2 linked regions of the Bryobacter aggregatus MPL3 genome follow. The protein of the gene in region 1 interacts with the protein of each later gene in a pairwise test. Links are inferred from orthologs where the notes say so. Each region holds a gene or a part of one and is shown on either strand. Other genes may lie near its edges.

Region 1 (14,743 bases):
GCGGAAGCGATGAAGGAGTACGAGATTGGTGTTCGGGTTTACGGCCGCAAGGAAGACTTCGACCCACGGGTGGACTCTACCGTTCGCGCCGAAGCCGTACGGCTTCGCGCGAAGCTGCAACAGTATTACGCCAGTGAAGGCAGGAACGACGCCATCCGGATCTCGCTCCCCAAGGGGAACTATGTCCCGCACTTTACCACTGCACAACAATCGCGACGAGGAGTGATCGCCGTCGCGACCGCACTACCGGTATTCGCGGGCCTCGGTTACCTTGCGTCACGCAACACCGCCAGCAAGCCGCAAGGAATCTCTTCGATTGCGGTGCTCCGGTTCGCGTCGTTGAATCCAGGAGGAGAAACGGAATCGCGCGCCCAGGAGTTGCGGGGCGAAGTGATATCCGCGCTCTCGGCGGTGCCTGGGATGCGCGTCTCGGCGAGCGAAGCGGTGGTCGCCGGGAATGGCGGTCCCGAAGACTGGCTTCAACTGGGCAAGCGCCTCAAAGTAGATGCCTTTCTCGAGGGGAGTGTCCGAAGAGAAGCAGGTAAGTTGAAATTGACGGCGCAGCTCATCTCTGCCGCCGACGGCTTCCACCTCTGGGCCACGACCATTGAGGGCCAAGCCGGAAGCGACCGCGAAGTGGCGCAAACCGCACTCAGAGACTTGCGAGAACGCCTGCGGACCGGCAAATCCAACACGGGGAGCCCGGAAGCTGTACGCCTCTACCTCGATGCTCACCGCAATCATTCCCTGCCCGAGCAGCTCAAGCTGTTACAGCATAGCGTCGAAGCGGATCCTCAGTTCGCGCTTGCCTGGGGATCGATCGCAGCAGCGGAGCGGGAGTTGGGAGACCAGAGGCAACCAGGATGGCAGGACCATATGACCCGCGCCAAAGCGGCGGCCCAGCACGCACTCTCCATAGAAGAGACGATCGTAGAGGCACACCACACCATTGGCGGCATTAGCCTGCTCCACGATTACGATCTTTCCTTATCGGCCTCGCATCTGAAGAGAGCGGTCGAGTTGGCGCCGCGTGACGCAGTGATACAGCAACTCTACAGTTCCGCTCTGTGTGTGATGGGCCGTTTCGAGGAGGCGATGGAGGAGGTGTCGCGAGCGCAAATTGGAGCACCGAACGACGCCGGCATTGCGATCGGAAAATCGAACGTCTATTACAACTGGCATAAGTTTCGCGACGCCGAAGAAGAGGGCCGCTCGGCGCTCGCTCATCAGCAACCACGCTGGGAGGCAAGAGCACGCTGGGCAATCGGAATCGCGCTGGACGCCCAGAGTAAACTGCCGGAAGCAGAAGCGCAGTTCCGCCAGGCCCTTGCGGCCTCGGCAAACGAGTTTCGCGCAGTCATTGGCCTTGCGCTGGTGCTGCTGCGGCAAGGCCGCATCCGTGAAGCCGAGACGATCTGGAAACAAGGCAACGAACGATGGAAGAAATGGGGAGGGCTCGGGCACACCTCCCGCTCCTACTATTTCGCAGCCCTGGGCGATCCGCAGCAAGCCGTGCAGGAACTCTGGGCGGCGCATGCGGTTCACGAACAAGCCTTTCCCTATTTCCTGGTGGACCCAAGGCTGGACTCGATTCGAGCCGAGCCGGGAATGCAGGAGTTGCTGGCTCGGGTGCGCCGTTAAAATTCGATCGCCACGAGGATTTCCGAAGGCTTCTTATCGAAAGCCTTGCAGATGGCGAGAAAACTTTCAAGCGAGGGCAAATGAGCGCCGCGCTCAATGGAACTGATTTGACTGACACTCAACTTGGTGGCGGCAGCAACATCTTTCAAACTCCAGTCCCGCTCCACCCGCAGCAGTTTGATGCGATGACCGAGCCGTTCGCGCAAACGGTCTTGCGCCGCCCGGCCGAGACCAAAGGTCTCGATTGCATTCGCCAATGTCAAACGCAACTGAGCCAGGCTAAAGGGTTTGGTGAGGTAATCAAAGGCTTTGCGCTTGAGTGCCGCCCGCATGTCATCAAGCGACGGATAACCAGTCACAATGATCACGCAGAGCTTCGGCCAGCGCGTGAGGAGTTCCTCCAGAACCTGCTCCCCCTGGAAGTCGCCCATTTTCATGTCGAGCAGGACAATATCCGGCAGGCGTTGGCTGGCGGCTACAAACAGATCTTCAGGATGAGCAAACCCGTGAACCGCAAATTGTTGATCCTCCACCAGGACATCTTCCATATAAGTACGGAAGTCGTTGTCGTCGTCAAGCACAGCGATTTCAACGATAGCCGGTGAAGGCAGAATTTCCATACAACCACTGTATGTCGAATGCCTTCGAAACGGTTAAGGGACAAGAACGCTGGCGGTGCTCACCAGGCGGTTGAAGATGTTGCTAATCGAAGGAAAAATGCTCGTGGGGAAAAAGGCCCAGATGGCAACCACCATAAACCCAACCAGCAGGGCATACTCAATCAAATCCTGACCTTCCGTATCAGCCTGAAGCCGCATCAGGAGGCATCTCATTCGGGATAAACTTTGGGCAGCCATGTTCTAGTACTCCGCGCTCTACGGTTATCCCCATCCTCATGCAAAATCGAGGCCGCTTCAACTAAGTGAAAGCCGTAGCAGTACCCATAATTTCCACTAGTACTTTCGTCAGGTTCCAACGATTGTACTTAGTGAGTTTGGACTATTCGTAGCGGAGCGCTTCAACCGGGTCCAACCGGGCCGCCTTCAGCGCCGGCCAAGTGCCGAAAAAGACCCCGACGGCAATGCTCATGCCCAAGCCCGCAACAACCGCCCAGAGGGGAGTGTTACTCGGCAGAGCAGGCACCAGCTTGGCAATCACGAAGGTGACAAGACTAGCGAAGGCAATTCCCACAATTCCACCCAGAACCGTGAGGCTCGATGCTTCCAACAGGAATTGGAACACGATGTCGGGACGGCGTGCGCCGAGCGCCTTGCGGATTCCGATCTCACGGGTTCTCTCCGTCACACTTACCAACATGATGTTCATGACACCGATCCCACCCACTAGCAAGCCGAGCCCGGAGATGGCAATCGAGACCATCACAATCAGGCCGGTAATTTTGTCGAACTGCGCAATGATCTGATCGGCCGTCGAGATATTGAAATCGTTCTCCTGGCCGGGCTTCAGATTCCGCAGCCGCCGCATTGCGGCCTGGAACTCATCGAAAGCCTGATCGCGAAGGCCCTTCTTCGCTTGTGCGGTCAGGAAAAGATTGTCGACAAAGGGATACTTTTGCCGCGCCACCGAGTAAGGAATCTCGATATTGCGATCGAGGCCATTCTCTCCGAAGAAGCCGCCCTTGGCCTTCTCAAAAACACCAAGCACGCGATACTCCGCGCCATCAACCGTGATCATTTTATTGCTGACATTGCCTTCCGGATACAAAGCCTCCGCAATGCTCGCGCCAATGACGCAAACACGCAGTCCACGATTGGCTTCGTCTGGCGTAAAGACACGCCCCTCCCGCAACTCTCGCGGTTGGACAAGATAGGCATTGGGGCTACGTCCCTGGAGATTGATCGTGTCGCTTTCAAAACCCGGCACTTTTGCAGAAAGCGCCTTGCCACCCTGCACAGAGGGGATCAGCAAAGAGGCGGAGATGCGCTCGATTGCTGGACTGGTCCTCTCGATGAAGTCGACATACTCGAGCTTAAGCGGCCGGCGCTTCTGCTCCTTGGGAGAGCCTCCTTGCCCGGGATCCCCCGAAAAGCGGGAGACGAACACCGAATCGGGCCCAAACTCTTCAAAGAAGGTCACGATCCCCGCCCGAAGCCCGGTCAGAAGACTGGCAACAGTGACCACGGTCGTAATTCCGATGACAATCCCGAGGATGGTCAGTCCGGAGCGGAATCGATTGGCCCAAACAGAGTCTGCGGCCAGACGGATGGTTTCAACGATGGGAACAGACATGGACTAATCGGCCCTCAATGCTTCAATCGGATCCAAACGTGAGGCTTTGCGCGCCGGGTACCAGCCAGAGATCAAGCCCACCCCACTCGACACAAACACGGCGAGCGCAACATAGGGCCAGGTAATGCGCATATTGGCCTGCAAAAGCTGGACCAGCAGTTGGACCAAGCCCCAAGCAATCAGAATCCCCAGCAGACCGCCAAAGGCGGAGATCATGAAACTCTCCGTGAGAATCAGCGCCATGATGTCTCCGCTGCGAGCGCCCAGGGACTTGCGAATTCCAATCTCCTTGGTGCGCTCCGTGACGCTCACCAGCATGATGTTCATGATGACGATGCCGCCGACGATCAGCGAGATGAGCGTGATGGGGACAACCACCAGCCGAATCATGCCGAGGATGCTGTCGACAAAGCCGCGAATGGAATCAGGCGTCAGAAAGTCGAAATTGTCTTCCTTGGTTGGGCCCAGATGATTGCGGATGCGCATCGCGCCGCGGGTGACCTCGAGCGAATCGTCAAAGGAAAGGCCGGTGCCGGGCTTGGAGCGTGCAAAGATCGTCATCGACCTTGCCGGTCCATAGAGCTTCTCGTAAGTAGTGTCAGGGATGTAGACAGAGTTGTCCTGACTGCGGCCGAAGCTGGAGCCGAGCTTCTCCTGGACGCCAACGATTTTGAAGTCGTAGCCGCGCACCCGAATGGTCTCGCCAAGCGGACTCGTGCCCGGAAAGAAGGTGGTACGGATCTCATCGCCAATGACCGCAACGAAGGCCTTGTTGTGTTCTTCCTGCTCGGTGAAAAAGCGGCCATCGACGACGGCGACGTCGCGGATCTCCGCAAGCGCCGCCGAAACACCAATGATGCTACAGGCCTCCATCGTACGGTCCTGCTGCTTCACGTCATCGACTCTTTGGAAATAAGGGCTGTACTGCACTGCTTCGCCCGTGGAGGCGCGCAGATAGGCCAGATCGTCACGGCGCAATTGACGATTCCGGCGCAACTTTTCTGACCGCTGTTTCGGGGTCATCCGGCCCACATTGGCAATTTGAGCCAGCAGGTAGGATTCTGTTCCGAAAGCTTTTGAAGTCGACTCCTCGGCCGTCATGCCAAGGCCCTCGATTCCGGCGCCAACCAAGATCACGCTGGCGACGCCGATGACGACGCCGAGCAGCGTGAGAAAACTTCGTAGCTTATGCGCCTTGATCGAATCAAGGGCCAGACCGCAAGCGGTTAGAAAAGAGGTAGTCACAGCGTTGCTGTTCTAGAGATTATGCTTTTTGAGCAATTGATCAATGAGTTGGAAATCCGCATTCTCAATTTTGAGAGTCGCTGATTTAATTACACCATCAAGCTGACTACGATTTCTTAATCCGACAATCGCCGAGGTGACAGCCGGATGGTGCAGCGTCCAGGCAATGGCCACTTCGCCCACAGTACAACCGTACTTGCCCGCCACGGGATCCAGGTCTTCCACCAGATGTAGCGTATTGGTCAGGCCGGGCTCCTGGAAGTACGGGCTCCGCCGGCGGAAATCGTCCTCGGGCAGATTCGCGACTCGCTCCTTGGTCATCCTTCCACTCAGCAAGCCATTCTTCATCGGAGAATACACAATGACACCGACATTGGTGGCTGCGGTATGCGGCAGAATGCTCTCTTCGATTTCCCGCTGGACGAGGGAGTAAGGCGGTTGGAGCGAAGTGATGGGTGCAATCTTCTGCGCCCGCTTCATCTGTTCCTCATTAAAATTCGAAACACCGATCCAGCGGACTTTTCCTTCCTGTTTCAGTTCAGCCATGGTCGCCCAGCCCTCTTCGATATCTTCGTCCGGTTCCGGCCAATGAATCTGATAGAGGTCAATCACGTCGACCTTGAGGCGGCGCAGGCTCGCTTCCACTTCGCGGCGGATCGAATCGGCCTTGAGGCTCTTGCCGATCTCACCCTTTTCATTCCAGATGCGTTCGCACTTTGTGAAGACATAGGGCCGTTTGCCGATGCCAGTCAACGCTTTAGCGACGATCTCCTCAGAATGTCCCAGCCCATAGACTGCAGCCGTGTCGATCCAGTTGATGCCCGCATCAATCGCGGCGCGAATGGCGTCAACGGACTCCGTATCATCTTGCGGTCCCCAACCAAAAGCCCAACCACCCCCGCCGATTGCCCATGCCCCGACGCCAATTGGCGTAATGTCGAGATCACTATTCCCTAAACGTTTGGTTTGCATAAAAATTGTCGAGATTCATGGCTAGTGTAGCGAAGGGATGGGGTGAAGTGTCTTAGTACTACGAAATCTCGTCTCGAAAGCGGAAATCAGCCGAAATGTGAATTAGTTGTAGTAGTTCTGATGCTGCTTCCTGACACCTTTGTATTGACTTTTCATGTCGTTAAATCACACTAGTATGAGGCGCTGATCCGGCTTGGAGGAGAGGGATCGCGTCTTGTCCGGAGGAACAGAAGTGGCATCGAGCTCAGCACCCCGATCAATCGCGGACGCACGCGACCGGGGATCCATCAATCGAGTTCGTCTTGACGGCAGACAGGGCATCTTTCAGCTCAATTGGAGACAAGGGCTGTTGGAGGAGGTGCGCAAGTACGTCGGCGAGACTTATGTGAGTCGCAGCGGAAAAGGCAGTGAAGCCGGGGGCGTTTTCTTTGGACAACGGCTCGGAGAGCTGGTGCATGTGCATGCATGGCGGCCGATGCTCCGTACAGACGACGCGACCTCTCATTTCTATCTGAACCCACGAGAAGAGCACCTTCTCGGCAAGTTACTCCAGTCGCCGCGTTCTGACGCGGGTCTGCGGAAGATGGAAGTGCTTGGCTGGTTCCGCTCCCGCACCAAGGGAGAGAACACCTTTGATGATGCGGATCTAAGCTTTCATGATCGGTTTTTCCCCGTGGCAACGCAGTTTGCTTTGGTGATCAAACCCAGCCATCAACGGCCCGCGCATGCGGCGCTCTATGTTCGCGATGCGGAGCAGCAACTCGGCCCGATTCCTGCGGCGGTTTTCCAGTTGCAGCCCAACAATCCCAACCTGATCGCCGGGGTATCGAATGAAGCTCTTCCCGACGTCTCGATCCGCCGCGCCGCTGGCCCGCCCTGGTATGTATCCAAGCGAGTCGCCTTTAGCTATGTAGCGTGTGCCCTTTTTGCCAGTGGATTGACCATTGGCGGTTTGCAGTGGAATCAGGATCGGATCGTGCGCAATGCAGACTCTACCAATTTGGGCCTTGCGCTGGCAGTAGAAGGAGACCAGCTAAAGGCCTCCTGGAACCCAAGTGCGCCCGCATTGGCACATGCCAAAGTCGTGCAACTGATGTGGCAAGGAGAAGAACAGATCCAGTTGAATGAGATGCAACTGTCCCAGGGCTTCCTCAAAATCCCATTCAAGAAATCCGCCAGCGATGATATCCTCATCAGCCTCAGCGCCGATGGCGCTGAGGAGACGGCCCATTTGATCGGGGCGGCAAAGCCCACTCCGCTCGAAGTCCGCTAGGCTAAAACGTAAAAAGGCCCACGTTTTACCGTGGGCCTCTTTTCTACTTCCGAAGACTGGCGCCAGTCATCTCAGGGGGCTGTGGAATCCCGAGCAAATCAAGCATTGTCGGAGCCAGGTCGCGCAGGCTGCCCCGTTCATTGGCGGCACTCGTACGCAACTCCCGGTGGTCCTGGTCCACGATCACAACCGGAACCGGATTCGTGGTGTGGTAGGTGTGCGGTCCCTTGGTAACCGGATCGATCATGGTCTCAGAATTCCCGTGATCGGCGGTGATGATCCAGGCATAGTTGCCACGCTTGTTCAGAGCTTCTTCGATCTTGCCGACGCAATAGTCGGAAGTCTCAACCGCCTTGACCGCCGCGGCAAAGACACCGGAGTGGCCCACCATGTCGGGGTTGGCGAAGTTCACCACGATCACGCCAAACTTACCGGATTCGATGCCGTCGACCACCTTCTGGCAAACGCCAGCGGCAGACATCTCAGGCATTAAATCGTAGGTAGCGACTTTCGGAGAGGCAACCATCTCGCGCGCTTCGCCTTCATAAGGCTTCTCAATGCCGCCGTTAAAGAAGAAGGTGACGTGCGGATACTTCTCCGTCTCGGCAACACGCAAGTTCGCGATGCCGTGGCGCGAGAGCCAATCCCCGAGCACATTCTCGTGGGTTTCCGGCTTAAAGACGAAGGGATGCGTGAAGGTACGGTCGTACTCCGTCATCATCGTGAAGCGCAGATTGCCGTCCTTCGTCAGGCGCTCGGTGAGCTCGCGAGCCCGGTCGGCGCGGTAGTTGAAGAAGATGCAGGAGTCGCCCGGCTGGATGGGGCCAACTGGCTTCCCTGCCCCGTCGACAATGGTCACCGGCTCGACAAACTCATCGGTGGTGCCCGCGGCGTAGCTGGCCTCAACGGCAGCAAGCGCCGAGGTGTTGGTAAGCGGCGCCAGCGCCGTCATCGCAACGGCAGCCTTCTCGACACGTTCCCAACGCTTATCGCGATCCATTGCATAGTAGCGGCCCATGACGGAGGCGATCTTCGCGTTGCCGAGATGCGGCTCGAGCGCCTTCAAGAACCCGGCGCCGGACTGCGGCGGCGTGTCGCGGCCATCCATAAAGCAATGGACATAAACTTCTTTGACGCCTTCGCGGCGCGCCATGTCGAGCAGCGCATACAAATGCGTGTTCATCGAATGGACACCGCCATCGCTGACCAGGCCCAGCAAATGAAGCCGCTCGGTCTGCATCGCCGCCTTCAATTCCGGCAGTTCAAAGAACTCGCCGGTCTCAATGGCATAGTCGATGCGCGAAACGTCCATGCGGACGATCCGGCCCGAACCAATATTCAGATGCCCGACCTCGCTGTTGCCCATCTGGCCGACAGGCAGACCAACCCAAGGTCCTGAAGCTTCAATCAGCGTGTGCGGATTGGCCGCCCACAACCGATCGAAATTCGGTTTGTGGGCGGCGATCACCGCATTGCCTTCTGTTTCTTCTCTCCAGCCGAAGCCGTCGAGAATGGTCAACACAACGAGATCGGGCTTAGACATTACTGCTTGAACGCTTTCTTGCCTGCGTACTTGGCGGAAGCGCCGAGTTCCTCTTCGATGCGGAGCAACTGGTTGTACTTGGCAATGCGATCGGTACGGGAGGCCGAACCGGTCTTGATCTGTCCACAGCCGGTGGCGACGGCCAGGTCGGCGATGAAGGTGTCTTCGGTTTCACCCGAGCGATGGGAGGCCATCGAGGTGTAGCCGGCATTGGCTGCCATAGCCATCGCTTCGAGGGTCTCGGTGAGGGTGCCAATCTGGTTCACCTTGATCAGGATCGAGTTAGCAATGCCCTTCTCGATGCCCTTGGCGAGGATGCTGGTGTTGGTGACGAAGAGATCGTCGCCCACGAGTTGGACCTTCTTGCCGAGCTTCTCGGTGATGATCTTCCAGCCGTCCCAATCGTTTTCGTCGAGGCCGTCTTCGATGGAGATGATCGGGTACTGGTTCGCCCAGCTTTCCCACAAAGCCACCATTTCGGCAGAGGTGTACTCGCTCTTGTCGCTCTTCTTGAAGACGTACTTCTTCTTGGTCTTGTCGTAGAACTCAGAGGCCGCGCAATCGAGGGCGAGGGAGATCTGTTCGCCGGGCTTGTAGCCGGCAAGGACGATCGCCTCGAGGATGACGTCGACGGCTTCCTGGTTCGACTTCAAGGAAGGAGCAAAGCCGCCCTCGTCGCCGACAGAGGTGGAATAGCCCTTCTTCTTCAGTACGCCTTTGAGGACGTGGAACACTTCCGCACCCATGCGCAGAGCTTCCCGGAAGCTGCTGGCGCCAACCGGGGCGATCATGAATTCCTGCGGATCGACGGAGTTGTCCGCATGCGCGCCGCCATTGAGGATGTTCATCATCGGCACAGGCAGCGTGCAGGCGTTGACGCCACCGAGGTAGCGGTAAAGCGGCGTCATCTGGCTTTCGGCCGCAGCGCGCGCAGTGGCCATCGAGACAGCGAGCAGCGCGTTGGCGCCCAGATTCGCTTTGTTCGGCGTGCCGTCGAGCGCGATCATGGCGCGATCGATGTCAGCCTGACGGGTGGCGCTCATGCCAACCAGGTTCTTCCCGAGAATTTCGTTGACGTTGGCGACAGCCTTGGTGACGCCCTTGCCGAGATAACGGCCCTTGTCTTCGTCGCGCAGTTCGACCGCTTCATGCTCGCCGGTTGAGGCGCCGCTTGGCACAGCCGCCCGGCCGAGCGAACCGTCCGCCAGAATTACATCCGCTTCCACAGTCGGGTTGCCGCGCGAATCGAGGATCTCGCGGCCCACAATTTTCACAATTTCAGTCATTTCTACTATTGTCGCGTATGACGGCGAGCAACAGGATGACTACCAGGCGGGCACTGGATCTTTTCCGGGAACAACTTTGCAGGGAGCCCAGACCAGAGCCGTGAAACCAAGCGAGATGTTCGTCTTTTTCGGCTTGATGCTGATGCTTTCAACCGGCGCGTTTGCGGCGTCCATGCGCTTGGCCACATCCGCCACCGCCGCTTCCACCTGCTGGGTGAGATCGTCCAGCTGTGCCTGGTAGGCCTCTACCGTGTCGCCCGCGCGGCTGACATCGCCCTGATCGCGCAATACCTTGCCTGCCTGCTTGGCGGCGGTGGCGGCTTTGCCGATATTCGTCTTGGTCACGATGCTGCCGCGCCCGAACATCGCCCCGAGCACGGTGCCGAGAATGCCGATGCCGCTGCTGACCATTTCGCTGGTACGCTTTTGCTCGCGCGCGTCTTTGGCCGCTTGCGCCTTGCGCACACGCTCCTCGGCGGCGGCGATCTTCGTGCCGTAGCTGGCGCGGATGCGGGCGATCTCAACATCCCGTTCCTCGCGCATCTTCTGCGAAATCCGGGCGCGGAAGTCAGACTCTTTTTCGCCAGGATTCGAGTAGAGCTTCAGCTCAGGAGCCGAGAAGAGATCGTAGGATTCTTCGCCGTAGATATAGGTAACCAGATCCTTTTGCCAGACTGCGTAATTTTTCTCTTTTGTCGCCGCACCGGAAAGCTCGGCATAGCCGATCCCTTCGGTCGGCTCGCCTTCGAGCTCATCGGGATGGAGATCCACGGTCTGGCACTCCCGCCACTCCACCGGGGTGTTGTCATCCTTCACCGGCGACAGGTACACGCGGTCCACCATCTCATCAATGCCACTTTTGGTATCGGTAAAACGGATCTTGGTGGCGACACACATGTGTGGGTAATACATCAGCCCCTCACGATCGCCGCGTGCGGCAAGAAACTTCTGCACCACGTCCGGAGGCAGCACCGGACGGGCCGCAGCGGCAGGCAATTGGGGAATTTTGCCTGCGGGAGTTGCGGAAGGAATTTCGGCTTGCGGGCCTTTCGCGGTAAGCGTCTTGATCTGGTCGCGAGTCAGGGGCCCACGCAGATAGCTCAAGGCCCAACGCGTCTGAAAGATCAACGGCTGATTCGTGTGCACGTCGTTCATATAGAAGACGCGCTTGCCGAGGCTCGAGAGAATCCGTTCGGTCTTTTGCGTGTCGAAGGCGACGCCCGCTTGCGCACTCGCCCCGCTGAGGCCCTCCATCAGACGCGCCTTATCGCGCTCTGTCTGCAAGCGGCCAATGAACCAGGTGCCGCAGTTCGCCAGCCCCTTGTAATCCAGATCCACCGGGTTCTGCGTCGCTAGCACGACACCGACCCCAAAGGCCCTGGCCTGCTTGAGCAGCGTGAGCAATGGCTTCTTGGTCGGCGGATTGCCAAGCGGCGGAAAGTAGCCGAAGATTTCGTCCATGTAGAGCAGCGCACGCAGGCTCGAAGTCCCTGATTGCGTGCGAACCCATCCGAGCACTTCGTTCAACAGCAGCGCGACAAAGAACATCCGCTCCTGTTCGCTGAGGTGGGCAATCGAGATGACGGAGATCTTCGGCTTGCCCTGCGCGTTGCGCAGCAGCTTGCCGATGTCGAGCCCCTCACCTTCCATCCAGGCCTGGAAGCCAGGGCTGGCGAGCAGATGATTCACCTGCATCGCCAGCGCAAAGCGATCTTTGGCGGGGAAGAAGCTATCGACGTCCAGCACACCGATCTTCTTAAAGGGCGGCTCCTGGATCTGGCTGATGATCGCGGCCAGATCGAGACTCTTGCCATTGGCCCAGTTCGCTTGGAAGATCTGCGCCAGCAGAATGTGTTCGCGACTTTGCAGCGGATCTGCATCGATCCCCAACAGACTCAACACGGCGGTTGCTGCATTGGCCACACGGTCGGTGAACATTTCGCGATCTTCCATCAGCGCCTCAGACGGCGCCTCGAAGCTCTTCAGAATCGAGAGCGGCCGGCCCATGCGGGAGCCTGGAGTGTAGATCGTGAACTCGGCAGCCTCGCCCATGCGGCGAATGCGCTCTCCGTCCTGGTGCCAGTCGGAGAGCCCCTTCCGCCACAGGTCGGCCTGTTGCTTAGCGAAGTCCGGAACGCTGAGTTGCGCCTGGGTGGCCTCGTCCGGATTGACCCAGGGCTCAAAATCCGACGGGAGAAGGTCAGGAAATTGAAGCAGCAGATTCCCGAGGTCTCCCTTGGGATCGATGAGAATCGCGGGGATGCCATCGATGGCGGCTTCTTCCAGAAGCGAAATGCAGAGGCCCGTTTTGCCGCTACCCGTCATGCCGACGCAAACTGCGTGCGTCACCAGATTTTTGGAGTCGTAAAGGACTAGCTTGCCATTGCGCTGCCGCTGATCCAGATCGTATTCTTCACCGAGGTAGAAGACCCCGAGTCCCTCAATGTTGGCCATCGATGACAGTATCTCGTACCTGCCGGCCGATCATCCACCAGGCCATCACAGCGCACAGGTACAGCCCGGACATGATGTACAGAGGCAGGGTCCAGTTGCCGGTGTTCTGGACAACCCAGGCCAGCACCACAGGACTGAGCGCACCGCCCACTTGGCCCGCGGTATTCATCGTCGCCGTCATCACCGCCGAATTTTCCTTGCCGATATCAATACAGAAGGAGAAGGCAGCGCCCAGGCTGAACATGCTCAAGCCGTAGGCAAGGGCGAGCAGGACACCCGAAATGTGCGGGTCTGGAGCAGCAGCGCCGAAGAACATCGCGAGCATCGCAGTGAAGTAAGAAGCGCCCGCAACTCCGGCTCGGCCCCAGGAGAGGCCAAGGCGGCGCGTCACGTAATCGGTTGTCCAGCCACCTGCGAGGTCAGCCGGCACGGCAAACAACATGGGGAGGCCGGCAAAGATGACAACATGCTCCGTGGACATGCCCCGGCCTTCCTTGAGGTAGGTGGGCATCCAGGTCATGACGAAGAAGGTCCCATAGGTATTTGCGAAATGGCTGACGCACAGCCAGATCACACTGGGGTTCTTGAAGACGACCTTCCAGTTGCCATGGGCGTTCACGGCAAGGCCGCGACCGGATTCGATCAACTTTACTTCCTCTGGACTCGTGCCCGCTTTATCGCGTGGCTCGTCACGGAACCAGAGCCACCAGGACAAAGCCCACAACATGCCGAGGATGCCGAATACGACAAACACCATGCGCCATTCCATATAGCGCAACAGCCAGTAGACGATGCCGGGCGTGATTGCTCCGGCCAGATGCGCGCCAGCAAAGAAGACGCCCTGAGTTTTGCCACGTTCTCGTGCCGGGATCCAACGTGAGTAGACACGTCCGACGCTCGGCCAAGCGCCTGCTTCGCCCGCACCAAAGAGGAAGCGAATCACCAACATCGAGATATAGTTCCAGGCGCCGGCAGTCGCAATGGTGAAGAGACTCCACCAGAGAACGATCCGAGTGACCACGCTGCGTGCGCCGATCCGATCGGCCCAGGCGGCAGTAGGAACTTCAAAGACACCATAAGCAACGGAAAACACGAAAAACACCATGCTCATCTGTTGCATCGAAAGCCCAAGATCCTTACGAATCTGAGGGGCTAGTACACCGATAGCAATGCGATCCAGATAGGTAACGCCTGCGAGGAGAACGGTCATCGCAATGACGCGATGACGCATGGCTAGCATTCCTATTTGTCCACCTTTGTGAAGCCCACAGGCACTGCGAATTCACTGGCAGCCACCGCCGCTGTCGAAAACTCGCTCGATTCCGTCGTCATTTCCATCAAGTACTTGCTCCCGGCCGGCCCCATCCCAGCCAGAGCTTTTTCGAGCGCAGCCGCGCCGGCTCCGCCCTGTTTCTTCATCGCTTCCAGTTGCGCTCGCGCCGCCTGCATCTGGGCTTGCATTTGTTTTGACTTCTCATCGTCACCCGACTTCATCCGCAGGATCGTGAGTACAGGCACACCGTTGATCTTTGCCGACTGGCGCTGCACTTCGAGCATCGCCTTCTGCATATTCGCGTTACCGCTCGCCGCGGCGCTACGTTCCGCAATCTTCATTCCAATGGCCTTCAACTCATTGGCGCCAGGGATCTCCGAAGAAACCCACATCTCCATCTCCATGTTCATCGGAACCTGCCCGGTGAGGGTCATATTCAGAATCACTTGCCGGCAATCGTAGGCCCCGATCTTCTTTTTCTGGCCAGTCTCTTTTACATCCACTTTGATGTCCGTGCCAGTCTTCTCAAGCGTGGCGGCAGCCTGCGACAGCGGCACAACGCGATAGGTCTTCTCGGCGGGCCGGATGGTCGTGGTGGTTTGCGCATCGAGATCGGTGATCGTGATGATCGAGCCCGCATCGAGCTTCATTTTGTTGCCCTTGATCAGGTGCTTGGTCACGTTACCGCTGCCCGGACCGCTTTTGATCGTCGACAGGTAGCGAAAGTCGGCGTACGCCACAGAGCATAGGCTGAGGGCCAAGCTGGCAATTGCAATTTTCTTCACTTGGAACTCCTAAATCTCGCC
Region 2 (14,886 bases), 3.2 Mb from region 1 along the record:
TGTCCGCCGGTAGACTCCAGTGAAGCTGGAACCGCTACTGAGCCAGACATCACGATTCGAGGTGTGGGCCAGTCCGGTGACAATGCCGAGACGCTGGCTACCGATCGTTGCCAATTCCTCTCGCGTGCCATCCGGCCGGAGAACAATCACCCCGTCGGCGGTTCCCATCCAAAGCGCCGCATCCCGATCGACCGCAAGCGACTCGAAATGATTCTTGAGGTCCGGGAAGGGATAGATCATCTTGAGCCAGCGCTGGTCATCGCCGCGCAGCAGCCGGAGTCCGTTGGTGCTGGTGGCCCAGAGCCGGTGGTGGCTGTCGAAATAGATGCCGGTGGCCGTGCGCAGCGCCATCGGAATCGGCTTGAGTGAAGTCCAGTTGCCTCCCTCACGCACCCAAACCTGATTCGAGTTATAGACGGCAACGGCGTCGCCGTTTTCGGCGATGGCGAGCAGCCGCGCGACCTGTGCGTTCGATCGCCGCACCAGTTGGAGGGGTTTGCCGGGGCTCCACTCCCAGATGCCGATCCAATCCTGAGGGAAGGAGAGTGACAGCAGCCCATCGCCTTTTGAATTCTCGGATAAGGCGCGTAGAGTTGTGCTCGAGAGCTGCATGGGGTGTTTCAGCGTGTCGCGGTTGAGCGCGACCTCAAACCCGGCAGGAGTCGAACGGATGAGTCCGTCGCGGGAGATGGCAAAGGCCGTGCCCCCATTTCCTCTCATTGTTCCAACGCTCGCCGTGAAATCGCCGGAGAGCACCGGAGGGCCCAGATCCAGACTGCCGCCGTTCCATTCGTAGAAATTGTGCGCGGTATCTTCAACGAGAGTTTTACTCTCACTGGCCTTGGTGAGCGGGCCGATCGAATAGACCTTGATCTTTTCTCCCGCCGCGGAAAGGGAGAGTTCGGAGCATTGTGCCGGCGTGACCACGAAGAGCCGCTCTGACCAGACCACGAAAATACGGTCCTCGCCATAGGGCTGGATCTGCCGGGGGGCGCGTCCGGAATGATTGAAGGGGCAGGCCTCTACTCCCTTCACCGGAAACCAGCGATAGCCGTCGTACCAAACAGGACCAGCGGCCGTGGAGGCCCAGATGGTGCCATTGCCGGTTTCGATGATCTGCAGGATGTCGACACTGGGCAGGCCGTCGGCCTTTGTGAACTCCACCCAGCGCCAGGACTCGAGGAGGGCCTCACTCAGGCTGACTTCCGAGCGGATGAGGGGCGCGCGCGTAGAAGCCGCAAACGCACCAACGCCCCCACCAGGCTGAGCCAGAGCAGGGGCGAGGAGCGCGAAGAATATCCAGTTGCGAATCGTGGCGGACAATCCTATAGAGGGCTTATCGACAGGTCAGCTATTCTCGATGATAAAACGTTAGCCAGTTTGCCGCCGCTGTTCATGAATCAGAACGAGAATTAATTCCCTTTACGGATATATATATTACCGTTGAAATTCTTAAAGCTATAATCGGGGCCGCCGCCGTTGATGGCTCCCGAGGTGAGCGACTCCATACGCACACGGTTCCGGTCCCGGTCGCTGGAGGCGGGCTCTGATTTTTCCATCTTGACCGTGTTGGGTTTCATCTGGACATCAAAGTCGGTGAAGACATCGCCATTATTGGTCTGCATCTTCAGATTTGCTTTGATTGAGGCTGGAAATGTGACGTCAATGGTGCCGTTCATGGAACTGAAGCTCATTGGCTTGTCCGAGTCGACGCGTTTGAACTTCGCATTGATCTTGCCATTGAGTGCATGGGCGACGACGCTGCCGGAGACATCTGTGAGGGTGATGCCGCCGTTGGTGGCGTTGAGTTCCATCTCGCCGTCCACTCCTTCGACGGTGATCATTCTGCCGTTGGTCGCCGAGAGTTTCAGCGAGGTCTTGGCGGGGACGAGGATGACGAAGTTTTCGCTCCGGGCGCGGATGCCAGTTGAGATGGTGACGACATTGTTTTCTTCCTCAAGCGTGATGGAGAGGCCGGTGGAGTTGAGGCGCCGGAGCCCACGAGCCGACTCTGGGACTTCACGCTCCCGCTCCTTTTCAGTACGCGCCTCGGTCTCGACGATGATGTCTTTGCCCGCGTGGACTTTGACGAGGATCGAGCCATGGATGGTGTTCATTTTGACGGTGCCGGGCCGGGACGGATCGCGCAACGCGATAGAAAGTTTTTCTCCGCCTTGAGCGGCGAGCGTTGCAGCGGCGATCAGAATTGCAAGCAGTGTATTTTTCATTGTGTTTTTGTTTTATGCCTTTCGTTCGAGGATGCGGATGTCGCCGTTGAGTCCTTCGATCTGGACCTCAATTCCCCCTCGGCCAACTCGTCCGCCCGCATAGCGGTTCCTGCTCACAATACGCTTCATGCCTCGCTCTGTTACCTGTGTTTCCGGCTCGATTGGCAAGTCGGACATGTCGAATGCCGAATAGATGTGGCCGTTCATTGTCTTCATCTTGAAGTCGGCGTTGAGGGGGCGAGGGAACTGGATCTCGATCTCTCCGTTCACGTTCTTGATGAAGATGTTGGTGGAGGGCGCGGCCTCATAGACCACCTGAACTTTGCCGTTGACCCCGCGCAGAATCAGCCGCGTGGCGGCAGGCATTTCGACCTGCACGTTGCTGCGGTAGTTGTAGTGCGACCAGCGCGAATCGGGCTTCTCCACTCCCACACGGAAGACATCGTTGTCGGGGCGGGGTTCAAAGCGGACTTCGCGTTTGGCGAGTTCGAGGTCCTCTGGAATGGAGGCGGAAAGTTCAATGTCGGCGGCGACCCGGAAGCTTTTCCGGTTGGTGGCCCGGACCGCAATTGTGCCATTGGGAACTTCGATGTCGATGGCGCGGGTTGCGGGGAACTCGCGGTCGACGCGATAGCTGTGGGTCTGTACGCCAAGCGCGGCCAGCGGGGTGAGCAGGATGCCACGACGGGTCATTGGACTTTCAACTCCTTGAGTGCTTTTTCGATGCGCTGCTTGACGGTGGGATCGATGCCGCCTTCGCTTGCGAGACGTTCGAGCTGGGGTTCGGCGCGGCGTTCGCGGAAGTCGACCAGCGCATCAATGAGCGCGAGTTGCATGAGCGGCGAATCCTGCATGGTCAGCGAGTCCACGATGGCCGAGCGGACCTTGGGACGGCCGCTGTATTTGCGGAGCGCGTCGGCGGCGGCCAGGCGTACGTCGACGCTCGAGTCGCCCCGGAGGGTCTGAATGAGCGCAGTGACGACCTCGTCGTCGGGGTTGTCGAGGCGGACGGAATAATTGACGCCGCGCAGCCGGTCGACTGCACTCTGCTGTTGGAGAAGGCTCATCGCCACCATACTGCGCATTCCTCGCATCTCCTCTCTGAGTTCGCCCAATTCCGATTTGGGCTTTTGACCGCCGAAGTAAGTGCCGGAGAAGAAGCCGCCAATCGCAAAGGCTGCCGCAGCGGCCCAGGCGATCATTGGCTGCTTCCAGAAGGGAATGGATTGGACGGCCACACGGCCGGTTTCCCGCGTCATCATGGCGTCGAAATCGCGGCGGAAATAAGGGCTGGGCGACGGAGTGGGGAGCGCCGACAGCTTTTCCCACAGCTCGATCTCTGCCTGGCAGATGCTGCAGGCAGCCGCGTGACTGGCGTATGCGTCACGGTCTCGCGGGCTCAAACGCTTCTCGAGATAGGCAGCCAACTGGCGTTCGCCTGTCGGACAAAACGACATTTCTTTCATGAGCTGCTTTTCCTTTCGTTCAACAGATTCAGATAGGTTTCGCGCAGGCTGGCAATGGCCCGGTGCAGGCGAACTCTCGCCGAACCAGGTTCGCAGCCGAGGATCTCGGCGATCTTCTCGTGTGGCATCTCTTCAAAGCGAGCCATGATGAGAATTTCTCTCTTGGACGGGGACAGGCGGCTCAACGCCTCATGCAGCAAGGCTGCTTCCTGTTTGCCCTCGAACAGATCGCCCGGAGGAGCCGGGGCATCGTAGCCCTCTTCCCACTCCGCTTCAAAACGCTTCTTGCGCCAATGATCCATCTGGAGATTGCGCGTGATCGAATACATCCAAGCCTGGAAACCGTGGCCCTCTTTGAAGCTGGAACGGAAGCGCAGCATGCGGCAGAAGGCCTCCTGGACGAGGTCTTCACTGAGACGGGAATCCTGGTTCATCCGCCAGCAGTAGCGATAAAGACGCTCTCCATGGCGTTCAAAGAGGATGCTCAGTTGCGCGCTATCGCCATCGCGCACCCGGGCCATGATCGATTCGTCCGATTCGATCGACTCAGATTGCGGAAGCTGGCGTTGTGGATTCAATCATTTGTGGTACGCGCCATGGCACGCTTCGTTACAAACTATTTGCCGCTGACGATTTTGTAGGCGTTGCGGGAAACCGGGAGCCGGTTGTCGAGCGCTTCGAGGTTGGCCAGCCAGACGAAGGCAAAGTTCTGATCCGGGCGCAAATAGAGAATCGTGCTGGCGCCTTGCTGGCCGCCGGTGTGATAGATTTCACGGTCGCCTTCCGGGCTGCGGGAGAGGCTCCAGCCCAGGCCATAGCCGGTGAGTTTTCCAGTCTTCAGCCGTCCGGAGGTCCACATCAGGTCGATGGTCTCGGGTTTTAAGAGGTGATGCTTTAGGATACCGTCGACAAAGAGCAGTAAGTCATCGACGGTCGAGACCAGGCCACCGCCGGGGATCTTCGCGCTATTGTCACTGAGCGCACAATCTTCGATTTTCCCTTTGGCGACTTTGCGATAGCCGAGGCAACGGCGGGAGGAGATGCCTTTCCCGTTGTCCGGGGCCGTGTTCTTCATCCCAGTGGGGAGCAGGATGTGTTCTTCGATCCACTTCTCGTAGGGCATTCCCGAGGCGCCTTCGATCGCACAACCGACCAGGCTATAGCCATAGGTGGTGTAAATGTATTTTGTGCCCGGTTCACTGGCGAGCGGGTCGCCGGCGAACTTGCGCAGGGAATCGGTGACGGAATTGTAGTGGACTCTATTGTCCATGTCAGAGGGGTCGGCGGTGTTGTAGTGGCGGATGCCGCCGATGTGGCCGAGCAGTTGGGCCAGCGTGATCGGATAGTCTTTGGGAGGAAAGGCCGGGCAATACTTGCGAACGTCGTCGCTGAGCGCAAGCTTTTTTGCCTCATAGAGTTCCAGCATCGCGACGGCGGAAATCGATTTTGAGATGGAAGCAAGCCGGAAGGGGGTGTCGCGCTTGACCGGGCGTTTGGCCTTCAGATCGGCGAAACCCCCTACACTCCCCCAGACGATCTCGCCTTTGTAATAAGCCGCCGCCGCATAGCCAGGAATCTTGTCTTTTACCTGCTCGGTCTCCAGCATGGCGTTCAGCCGGGAGTAATCACTTGCAGCGAGGAGGATCGGAATAACATTAAGAAAACAAAAGATATTCCTGAATAAAGGCATTGGCTTCGACTAAGAATTTTATCTTAGCCGCTAGCTTTTGCTTTCGCCATCAGAAACTGTTGCAAATTTAGAAGTTGAGAAGCGGAAGAGGTCTGCAAAACCTTTGGACTCCTTCTTCTTTTTCTCGGGCTCGGCGGCGGGACGCCGCTCAAGCATGGCGTTTGCCAATTGTGCGAAGTGTTTGCCGAGTTCGGAGTTCTGTTCCACTTCTGTGCCAACGGTCAGTGCGCGATGGACCCCGGCATAGTCATTGGGCATCGACATCGCGATGGGCAGGCCGAGGAGTTGCTCAATCTGCGCGGGTGCAATCACCGGACGTTTGGTCATGCGGTTGAGCAGAATACTGACTTTGTCGCCGAGATCCATTTGCTGCAGGAACAGATATTTCTCCCGGGCGAGGTGCAGGGAGGGAATCTCCGGCGTGCAGACGAGAAAGATGCGCTTGGATTCCTGCATGATCTCCATCGAGTATTTCTCCATGTTGCCGGAGAGATCGACGCAGATGGCCTTGTAGTGCTTGCGGGCATACTCCACCATGTGGTGGACCTGTGCCCCCTCCATGCGTACGCCGGGATTGATCTTGCCGGAATGCAGGACATCGAGGCGGCCACGGTGGGTGACCAACTGGGGCCAGAGATTGTCGTCCATGCTGAGCGCATGTTCCGCGGCATCGAGCACGGAATAACTGTTCTCAATCTTCAACATGAAGCGAACTAAACCGCTGTTCAAGTCCATGTCCATCAGGAGCGCGTTGGTGTCGGGCTGGCGGGCGATCGCAAGCGCGGTATTGACGGCAATCGTGGTGGTGCCCGAACCCGGCTTGGACGGCAGGAACGAGAACAACATATCGGTCATCGCTGAGACCGGCGGATGTTTCTCCGCATTGTCGCGAATGCGAATGAGAACGTCGGAAAGGGACCCATGGTGGAAGGGAGGCGCGATGAATTCGCGGATGCCCAATTGCATCAGCCGCAATAGCGCCTTGTTATCGACTTGTTGGTCAAAAACAGCAATCTGGACGCCGGGAGCTTCCTTTTCGAGCCACTGGACTACACCGATGCTGCGTTCAAAGTCGCTGATCCCCAGGAAAACGACGTGGGGAGAGTTTGTGCGGATGAGCCGCGAAAGTTCCTGCTCGTGAGGGTAGTGATCGATATCTTTCAGAATGACAATGCCGCCTATGTCCTGAAAGGCGAGGTCGAGTTGGTTGACCAGATCCCCATCCGGACTAATTACAATGCTTTTTAGAATCACAGGCACGCCTCCAAAATCAGATATTCCCCTGGAGTATTGGCCCTCCGGAATACCGCAAAAGTACTAAGAACATGCCCGAAGGCATTCTTCTGCACAGCCCTTTATCGGCGGTGCGATAGGATTTCTTTATGGCGAAACTATTGGAGCTGAGCTGCCCCTGCTGCGAGGCGAAGCTGAAGGTGGATATCGTCACCGAGAGCGTGATCACCTGGGAAGAAAAGAAGAAGGCCCCGCCGATCGAAGACTTTGCCAAAGCAGTGCAAAATCTGAAGGGCGAGGCCGCCAAACGGGAAGAAGCCTTCCAGAAGAGCTTCGAGGCGAACAAGAATCAGTCGAGTGTGCTGAATCGTAAATTCGACGAATTGCTCAAACAGGCACAGGCCGATCCGGACAAGAACAAGCCGAAGAAGCCTTTTGACTTCGACTAGCTAGCTGAGCGCCTGTTCGAGGTCCCAGAGCAGGTCTTCGATACTCTCCAAGCCCACAGAAAGCCGGACCATGTCGGGGCTCACGCCGGCGCTCAACTGCTGCTCGGTGGTGAGTTGCTGGTGCGTGGTGGCCGCCGGCTGGATCACCAGGCTGCGTGCGTCGCCCACATTGGCCAGGTGCGAGAAGATTTGCAGTTTGTCGACAAACGCGCGACCGGCTTCATACCCCTCTTTCAATCCAAAGCTGAAGACGGCTCCGGGACCTTTCGGGAGATATTTCTTGGCGGCGGCGTGGTAGGGGCTGGAGCTGAGGCCGGGATACTTCACCCAGGCCACCTTGGGATGAGCTTCGAGGTATTGCGCGACGGCGAGCGCATTGCTGACATGGCGATCCATGCGCAGGCTCAGCGTTTCGATGCCCTGGAGGAAGAGAAACGCATTAAAAGGACTGAGCGCGGGACCGAGATCGCGCAAGCCTTCGACACGGGCCTTGATGATGTAGGCGATGGGGCCGAGCGCTTCTGAGAAGACCATCCCGTGATAGGCCTTGGAGGGCTCATTCAATTGCGGGAAGTTGCCTTCTTTCCAGGGGAACTTGCCGGAATCGACAATGATGCCGCCGATCGAGTTGCCGTGGCCTCCCAGGAACTTGGTCAGGCTGTGCAGCACAATGTCGGCGCCGTGATCGATGGGGCGGCAAAGGTAGGGGGTGGCAAAGGTGTTGTCGATGATGAGGGGCAGCTTGGCTTCGTGGGCGACCTTGGCAACTGCTTCGATATCGAGAATATTGCCGCGCGGATTGGAGATCGTCTCGCCAAAGATGAGCTTTGTGTTCGGTTGGATGGCCTTGCGGAAGTTTTCGGGATCATCCGGTTCGACGAAGGTGGTTTCGATGCCGAGCTTGCGGAAGCTGACGTCGAATTGCGTATAGGTGCCGCCGTAGAGGGTGCTGGACGCCACTATGTGGTCGCCGGCCTGGCAGATGTTGAGCACGGCGATCATCTGGGCAGACTGGCCGGAGGCGACGGCGAGCGCGGCGACACCGTTTTCCAGCGAGGCGACACGCTGTTCGAGCACGTCCGTTGTCGGGTTCATGATGCGCGTGTAGATGTTGCCGAATTTCTGGAGCCCAAAGAGCTCAGCGGCATCCTGCGAGTCTTCAAACGCAAATGAGGTGGTCTGGTAGATCGGAACCGCCCGGGCATGCGTGGTGGCATCCGGGTCATAGCCTTTATGGAGAGCGCGGGTGTCGAAGCCGAGCGGCTTCTCAATCTTGGCAGTTTTCATGCTCTCCCATGCTATCGGAAGCGCTACTCTACCGGGATGGACGCACTCCCTGCATTACTGGCACTGGGAGCGGTGCAACTCGCCGCTGTGATGAGCCCAGGACCAACCTTCTTTCTTATCAGCCAGACTGCGGCGCGCCATGGCCGCGGCGCCGGAATGAGCGCCGTGTTTGGCGCGAGCGCAGCCGCGCTGCTGTGGGCTGGCGCTGCCATGCTCGGCCTGGAATTGCTGTTTGAGAAGGCGCGTTGGCTGCAACAGGCGATGCAACTCTTTGGAGGCCTGTATCTGGTCTGGATCGGGATCCGGCTTTGGCGCAAGAAGGGATTGGACGAAGACGTTGCTGTTGACACCAAGCATTCTGGCTTCTGGCAAGGCTTTACTACCAGCGTGGGCAACCCGAAGGTGATTCTATTTTTCGGCAGTATCCTGTCGGCTGTCTTTGACCCCGCACTGCCTGGTTGGGTGAAGCTGGCGGCGATGGGCGTGATTGCGACGAACGAACTCCTCTGGTATTCAACCGTTGCGACTCTGTTCTCGACGGAAACCGTGCGCCGGAACTACCGGCGGGCCGGACGCAAACTGGACCGAATTTTCGGCACGCTCCTGATCGGCTTTGGGACGCGACTGGCCTGGGGCTCCCGCAACTAGCGCTTGTATCCGAATTTCCGCAGCAGACCGTGGCGCCAGGCGATGCCGTCTGCCCCTTCGACACCGAGCGGGCTACCACCGTCGATCACGCCAAGCACGCCACGGCCCTGCGCCGATTGGGCGACGATGACTTCGACGGGATTCGCGGTTGCGCAGAATAGGGTGACCACCTCGGGCACTTCCTTGACACGGGTGAGGATATTGATGGGGAAGCCTTTGCGCAAAAAAATGAAGAAGGTATGACCCGCGCCGACCGCTTCGGCATTGAGGATTGCGGCCTCTTTCATGGTCTCGTTGTTGCCTTCGACGCGAATGAGCCGGTCTCCGGAAGCCTCGCAGAAAGCGATGCCAAATTCCATGTTGGGATTGGTGTTGATGATCGCTTCGTAGAGGTCCTCGACGGTTTTGACGAAGTGGCTTTGCCCGAAGATGAGGTTGGCGCCTTCGGGGATTTGGAGTGGAACGTTGAAGATCTCCATGATGATGGTCCTCTCTTTTATCCCATATCCACTATCCTGAAGGATCATGGTTGGTTTACCCGGCTTCGGCTTTTTGCGGAATTTGATCGAACGCCGCAGTCTTCTCTACCAGATGGTGCGGCGCGATTTTGAGCGGCGCTATGTCGGCTCGATGGGGGGCTGGCTTTGGGGGCTGCTGCAACCGCTGATTCTGCTGCTCAGCTGGACCTTTGTTTTTCACTGGTGCATGCAGATGGAGGTGCCGCCGGGGCAGGGAACCCGCAACTATACGGTGTTTCTGTTCACCGGATATCTGCCTTGGATGCTCTTTAATGAGACGGTGCTGCGGAGTTCGATGTCGCTACTGGAGAACGCAAACCTGATCACGAAGACCGTGTTTCCGAGCGAGATCATTCCGGTGAGCGTCTTTCTGTCCTCGCTGATCAACCACGCGCTGACTTTTCTGATTGCCGTGGCTGCCTGCATTTATTTCGATGGCGGCGTGAGCCTCTTTACCTGGATGCTACCGATCTATGTGGTGCTGCTGGGCCTGTTTGCGATCGGGATCTCGTGGATGGTGGCTGCGTTTCAGGTGTACCTGCGCGATACTGCGCAGGTGGTCACTGTCTTATTGACGTTCTGGTTTTGGATCACGCCGATCTTCATTGATCTGGAACGAGTGCCGGAGCGCTTCCGTTTTCTGCTGGTGTTCAATCCCCTCTCTTTCCTGGTCCGGGCTTACCGGGATCGCATGCTCACCTCACGCACTCCGGATTGGGGCGAACTGGCTTTGCTGACGCTGTGGGCCGCAACCGCTTTCCTCGCCGGTGGGCTCATCTTTAAGCAATTGAAAAAGGGTTTTGCAGACGTCTTATGAAGATCGCTTTCTTCGGTGCACATCAGTTTGAGCGCGAGTTTTTCGATCGCTATAACGCTCGCAAAGGCCATGAAATCACCTTTCTTGAGGAACATCTCCGGCCGGAAACCGCAGTGCTTGCCGCCGGACATGATTGTGTCTGCGTCTTTGTGAATGACACGGTGGATGCCACCGTGCTTGGTTTATTGGCAGAGCAGGGAATCCAATTGATTGCGGCACGCAGCGCAGGCTTCAATCACATCGATCTCGATGCCGCTAAGCGGCTGGGAATTCCTGTGGTCCGCGTTCCGGCTTACTCGCCCTTTGCCGTGGCGGAGCATGCAGTGGCGCTGATCCTCACCTTGAATCGCAAGACGCACCGGGCTTTCAACCGGGTGCGGGACGGTAATTTTTCGCTGGATGGCCTGCTCGGATTCGATCTGCATGGGAAAACGGTGGGCGTGATCGGTACGGGGAAAATCGGACAGGTCTTCGCCAAAATCATGATCGGCTTTGGCTGTGAAGTGCTGGCCTATGACATTGCGCCGAACTACAGCGTCCGCGAAATGGGTGTGCAATACCAGCCGCTGGGGGACGTGTTACGGAAGAGCGATATTGTGAGTCTGCATTGTCCGCTGGTGACTGCCACGCATCATCTGATCAACGGCGACAGTCTGGCCCGGATGAAGCCGGGGGCGATGCTGATCAATACCTCGCGTGGCGGTCTGGTGGATGCGAAAGCCCTGATCGATGCTTTGAAGTCCGGCCACATTGGAGCGGTGGGCCTGGATGTCTATGAGGAAGAGGCCGATCTGTTCTTTGAAGACCTGAGTGGCCAGGTGATTGAAGACGATGTCTTCGCACGGCTGTTGTCGTTCCCCAACGTTCTCATTACTGGGCACCAAGCCTTTTTCACAAAAGAAGCCCTGCAGGGGATCGCCATGACAACTCTTGATAACGTGAGTGAGTTTGAGGCGACCGGGGATTCCAAAAATAAGATTCGCGGCCGCTAATGGTTGCGTTATTGGAGGATCGCTTGTTGTTCACAGCCCGTATCGCGAATTACTTCCCGCACCACTGTTCCCACCTTTAAAAATTCATCCATGTTGATTGGCTTCCGAAAGTATCTGGCGATACCGAGAGCGGCCACCTGTGCACGATCCTCAATCGAGTCGGACGAAGTGACGATAATGACCGGGACATCGGCGCAGTTATGATTTTGGCGGAAAGCCCGTAATACCTGCGGTCCGTCGACTTTAGGAAGATTCAGGTCGAGGAGCATCACGTCCGGGCGAGGCGCTTCTTCTTGGGACCCAATGGATGCAATGTATCGAAGCGCCTCTTCTCCATCCCGGACGACGTGCAACTCGTGCCGGAGTTGATTTTCTGCCAATGCGTATCGTACGAGATACACATCGCCACTATTGTCTTCGGCTAAAAGTATATGCAACATAGTGTTGTCTACTGGTGAGAACGTATTTGGGCAAAATTGTTCCGAAGCTCGATTGATTTGTGTAAAGCTGCATACGTTTTCTATTGCCGATCTCGCCTTGCGCGGCATGGGAATCGATCATTCTTGTGCGGATCTGTCCGGAAATCGCCAGTGAAAACCGCTCACCTGTTACCCTCAAACCTGGATGGCTCAAGTCTCACCAGCGCGCCGTGTCGCCTATGAAGTTCTCCGCCGCGTGCATGGTGGCGGCTTCTCGGACGCGCTTCTTCTCGATATGGCCCGGCCTCTCGCTGCCCGCGATGCCGGTCTTGCACATGAAATTGTTTACGGCGTTCTGCGGCATCAGAATCAATTGGACTGGCTGGCACAGCATTTCTCGGGACGCCAGATCCTGACGGTTGATGAACCGACGGCAATCCTGCTGCGGATGGGCATCTATCAGATGCGCTATCTCACCAAGATTCCGCCCCATGCGGCGGTGATGGAAGCTGTGGAACTGGCCAAGCGCGCCTCGAAACGGGCTGCTGCGGGCCTGGTGAACGCGGTGCTGCGCAAGGTGCACAAGAAGGAACTGAAGTTTCCCGATCCGGCGATCGAGCTTTGCCTGCCCGAATGGTTATACCGGCGCTGGCTGCAGCACTACGGCAAGGAACAGACCCGGCTGATCGCGAAATCGTTTATGCAGGCTCCCGAGAAAGTGAATCGTGCCGGCTACCGCATGGATTCCGGCGCGCAGACGATCGTGCCGCTGCTTGATCCCAAGCCGGGACAGAGCTTTCTCGATCTGTGCGCGGCGCCGGGCAATAAGACGCGCCAGGCCGTCGATCTGGGCGTCAAAGCCATTGCCTGCGACCGAAGCTTCAAGCGTCTGCTGCCGCTCCAGCAGATCGGCATTCCGCTGGTGCATCTCGATGCGGCGGCACCTTTGCCCTTCCGCCGTCCTTTTGATTGCGTCCTGGCCGATGCGCCTTGCTCGGGGACGGGGACGCTGGGACGGAACCCGGAGATCAAATGGCGTCTGACTCCCGAGGATCTGCTGCGCCAGCAGGCTCGGCAGATCGGCATCCTCAAGCATGGTCTCGAAGCGGTTGCGCCCGGCGGCACGCTGGTGTACTCGACATGCTCGCTTGAAAAAGAGGAAAATGAAGATGTCGTTCGAGCCGTATGCGGGGAGTCGAGTGAAACGGCGATTCCCATGCATTACCGCATCCCCGGGCGCGACCCCGGCGACGGATTTTTTGCAGCCGTCATTCACAAGCCAGCATGAGCCACCCGATCCAAATTCTCCCCAGCCTTCTTTCCTGCGACTTCTCCCGAATGGGGGAAGACATCGCGATGCTCGAGTCCGCCGGAACCCATATGCTGCATTTCGACGTCATGGATGGTCGATTTGTGCCAAATATCTCAATGGGACTGCCGATTCTCGAGGCGGTGCGCAAGGCGACCAGTTGTCATATCGACGCGCACCTGATGATTGTGGAGCCGGAACGGTATGTTGAGGCGTTTCGCGACGCCGGTGCCGATTCGATCTCGATCCATCAGGAGGCGAGCCCTCATTTGCATCGCACTCTATCGCTGATCAAGTCGACCGGGGCGCAGGCCGGAGTGGTGCTGAATCCAGGAACTCCGGTGTCGACGCTCGAAGACGTTCTTGATTTGGCAGACTTCGTGCTTGTGATGAGTGTGAATCCCGGTTTCGGGGGCCAGAAGTTTATTCCCGGTGCACTGCATAAGGTGCGCCAACTGGACCAACTGAGGAGCCAGCGGAACCTGACCTATGCTATTGAAATCGATGGCGGAGTGGACCATACAAACATTGCGGATATCGCTACGGCCGGCTGCGACTGGTTTGTCGCCGGAAGTTCGGTATTCCGGAGTGAATCTCCCGCCACAGCCGTGCGTGGTTTGCACGCTCGCGCTTGCTCCGGCCGCCAGATCCTCGCATGAGCCCGTCGCCGCGAGTTAAACTACGAGAGGTAAATTGATGAGTTCTTTCTACGTCGTCCGCCTGAGTTGTCTTGTGCTGCTCACGGCACTTCTCACCTTCTCGACTGGTTGCCGCAAGCGCAAGTACGAGAATCCCATCACGAAGGATACGCAGCAACCCGATAAGGTTCTCTACGATAAGGCCGTTGCCGACATTGAGCGCGGACGCTTTGAAGTAGCACGCCTGACTCTGCAGACCCTCATCAATACTTACGACACCAGCGAATTTCTTGCCAAGGCGAAGCTTGCCATTGCCGATAGCTGGTTCCGCGAAGGCGGCACCAATGGTCTGGCGCAGGCGGAGGCCGAGTACAAGGACTTTATTCTGTTCTACCCGACTATGGAAGAGGCTGCCGAATCGCAAGAAAAGGTGTGCACCATCCACTATCGTCAGATGGAAAAGGCTGATCGCGACAACAACCATGCCTTGCGTGCGGAAGAAGAGTGCCGCCAGTTGTTGATCCAGTTTCCGAATTCGAAGTTTGCCCCGCGTGCCACCCAACTGGTGCGGAACATCCAGGAAGCACTTGCCGAAGGCGAGATGCGCGTCAGTGATTTTTATTACAAGAAGCAGTCCTGGGCATCCAGTTCCAATCGCTACCAGGCGCTCGCCGATCAGTATCCGCTGTATTCGCGTGCGGATGAGGCGAATTTCAAGCTGGGCGATGCTTATCAGAAGATGGGCGCCCGCTTTAAGGACCGTGCCGGCAAAGCTTTTGCAAAAGTCGTACGCGAGTTTCCGCTGAGTGCCTATGCCGATGACGCGAAGAAGCGGTTGCAAGAAATGGAACTGGTGGTTCCGGATGCTGACCCGACTGCCGTGGCGCGGATGAAGTATGAGCTCGAGAATCGCACCAAGCCCGGCCTCACCGCGCCGGTGATGAACATGTTGAAGCGCGGTCCGGACGTGCATCTGGCGGCCAAGTCGGGGACGCCTTCGATGACGCCGATTCGCCCGACGATTCCGGTGAATGTGCCAATTCCGGCTGCTGTGACGGCTGGAACGACTGATGTGACGGTGTCAACGGTGAACGATTCATCGACGCTTGACCAGAGCCCGGATGCGCGCCGCAATGCTCCTGGCGCGGCTGCTCCCGATGCAGCGGCTCCTGGCGCGGCCAGCGCGGAAACC

The links.
Region 2: the proteins of eno (region 1) and rpe interact in binary tests that used the Escherichia coli proteins (3 or more experiments, as listed by UniProt). The link is inferred for Bryobacter aggregatus MPL3 from one-to-one orthologs.

Annotation. Positions count from the first base shown.
Region 1 is NZ_JNIF01000003.1:3,296,562-3,311,304, reverse strand. What follows is about bases 8,068-10,912. They hold eno (phosphopyruvate hydratase), read right to left. Parts: upstream 10,211-10,912; coding sequence 8,924-10,210; downstream 8,068-8,923. Other genes in these bases: M017_RS0115330 (ATP-binding protein), read right to left, coding at 10,250-10,912; gpmI (2,3-bisphosphoglycerate-independent phosphoglycerate mutase), read right to left, coding at 8,068-8,924. Also shown: M017_RS0115375 (tetratricopeptide repeat protein), read left to right, coding at 1-1,641; M017_RS0115370 (response regulator), read right to left, coding at 1,638-2,261; M017_RS29360 (Flp family type IVb pilin), read right to left, coding at 2,295-2,459; M017_RS0115360 (ABC transporter permease), read right to left, coding at 2,641-3,891; M017_RS0115355 (ABC transporter permease), read right to left, coding at 3,895-5,136; M017_RS0115350 (aldo/keto reductase), read right to left, coding at 5,149-6,108; M017_RS0115345 (hypothetical protein), read left to right, coding at 6,467-7,381; more of gpmI, read right to left, coding at 7,425-8,067; more of M017_RS0115330, read right to left, coding at 10,913-12,664; M017_RS0115325 (MFS transporter), read right to left, coding at 12,651-13,895; M017_RS0115320 (DUF4412 domain-containing protein), read right to left, coding at 13,907-14,722; M017_RS0115315 (hypothetical protein), read right to left, coding at 14,732-14,743. UniProt on the Escherichia coli protein: Catalyzes the reversible conversion of 2-phosphoglycerate (2-PG) into phosphoenolpyruvate (PEP). It is essential for the degradation of carbohydrates via glycolysis.
Region 2 is NZ_JNIF01000003.1:63,393-78,278, reverse strand. The notes cover bases 11,886-14,873. They hold rpe (ribulose-phosphate 3-epimerase), read left to right. Parts: upstream 11,886-13,031; coding sequence 13,032-13,715; downstream 13,716-14,873. Other genes in these bases: bamD (outer membrane protein assembly factor BamD), read left to right, coding at 13,753-14,873; M017_RS0100690 (transcription antitermination factor NusB), read left to right, coding at 11,953-13,035. Also shown: M017_RS27240 (ATP-binding protein), read right to left, coding at 1-1,323; M017_RS0100755 (DUF4097 family beta strand repeat-containing protein), read right to left, coding at 1,413-2,228; M017_RS0100750 (DUF4097 family beta strand repeat-containing protein), read right to left, coding at 2,241-2,921; M017_RS0100745 (HEAT repeat domain-containing protein), read right to left, coding at 2,918-3,694; M017_RS0100740 (RNA polymerase sigma factor), read right to left, coding at 3,691-4,272; M017_RS26085 (serine hydrolase domain-containing protein), read right to left, coding at 4,311-5,300; M017_RS0100730 (CpaE/TadZ family protein), read right to left, coding at 5,415-6,638; M017_RS0100725 (hypothetical protein), read left to right, coding at 6,767-7,066; M017_RS0100720 (O-acetylhomoserine aminocarboxypropyltransferase/cysteine synthase family protein), read right to left, coding at 7,067-8,353; M017_RS0100715 (LysE family translocator), read left to right, coding at 8,390-9,001; M017_RS0100710 (adenosine-specific kinase), read right to left, coding at 8,998-9,480; M017_RS0100705 (ABC transporter permease), read left to right, coding at 9,527-10,336; M017_RS0100700 (2-hydroxyacid dehydrogenase), read left to right, coding at 10,333-11,328; M017_RS0100695 (response regulator), read right to left, coding at 11,337-11,876; more of bamD, read left to right, coding at 14,874-14,886. UniProt on the Escherichia coli protein: Catalyzes the reversible epimerization of D-ribulose 5-phosphate to D-xylulose 5-phosphate.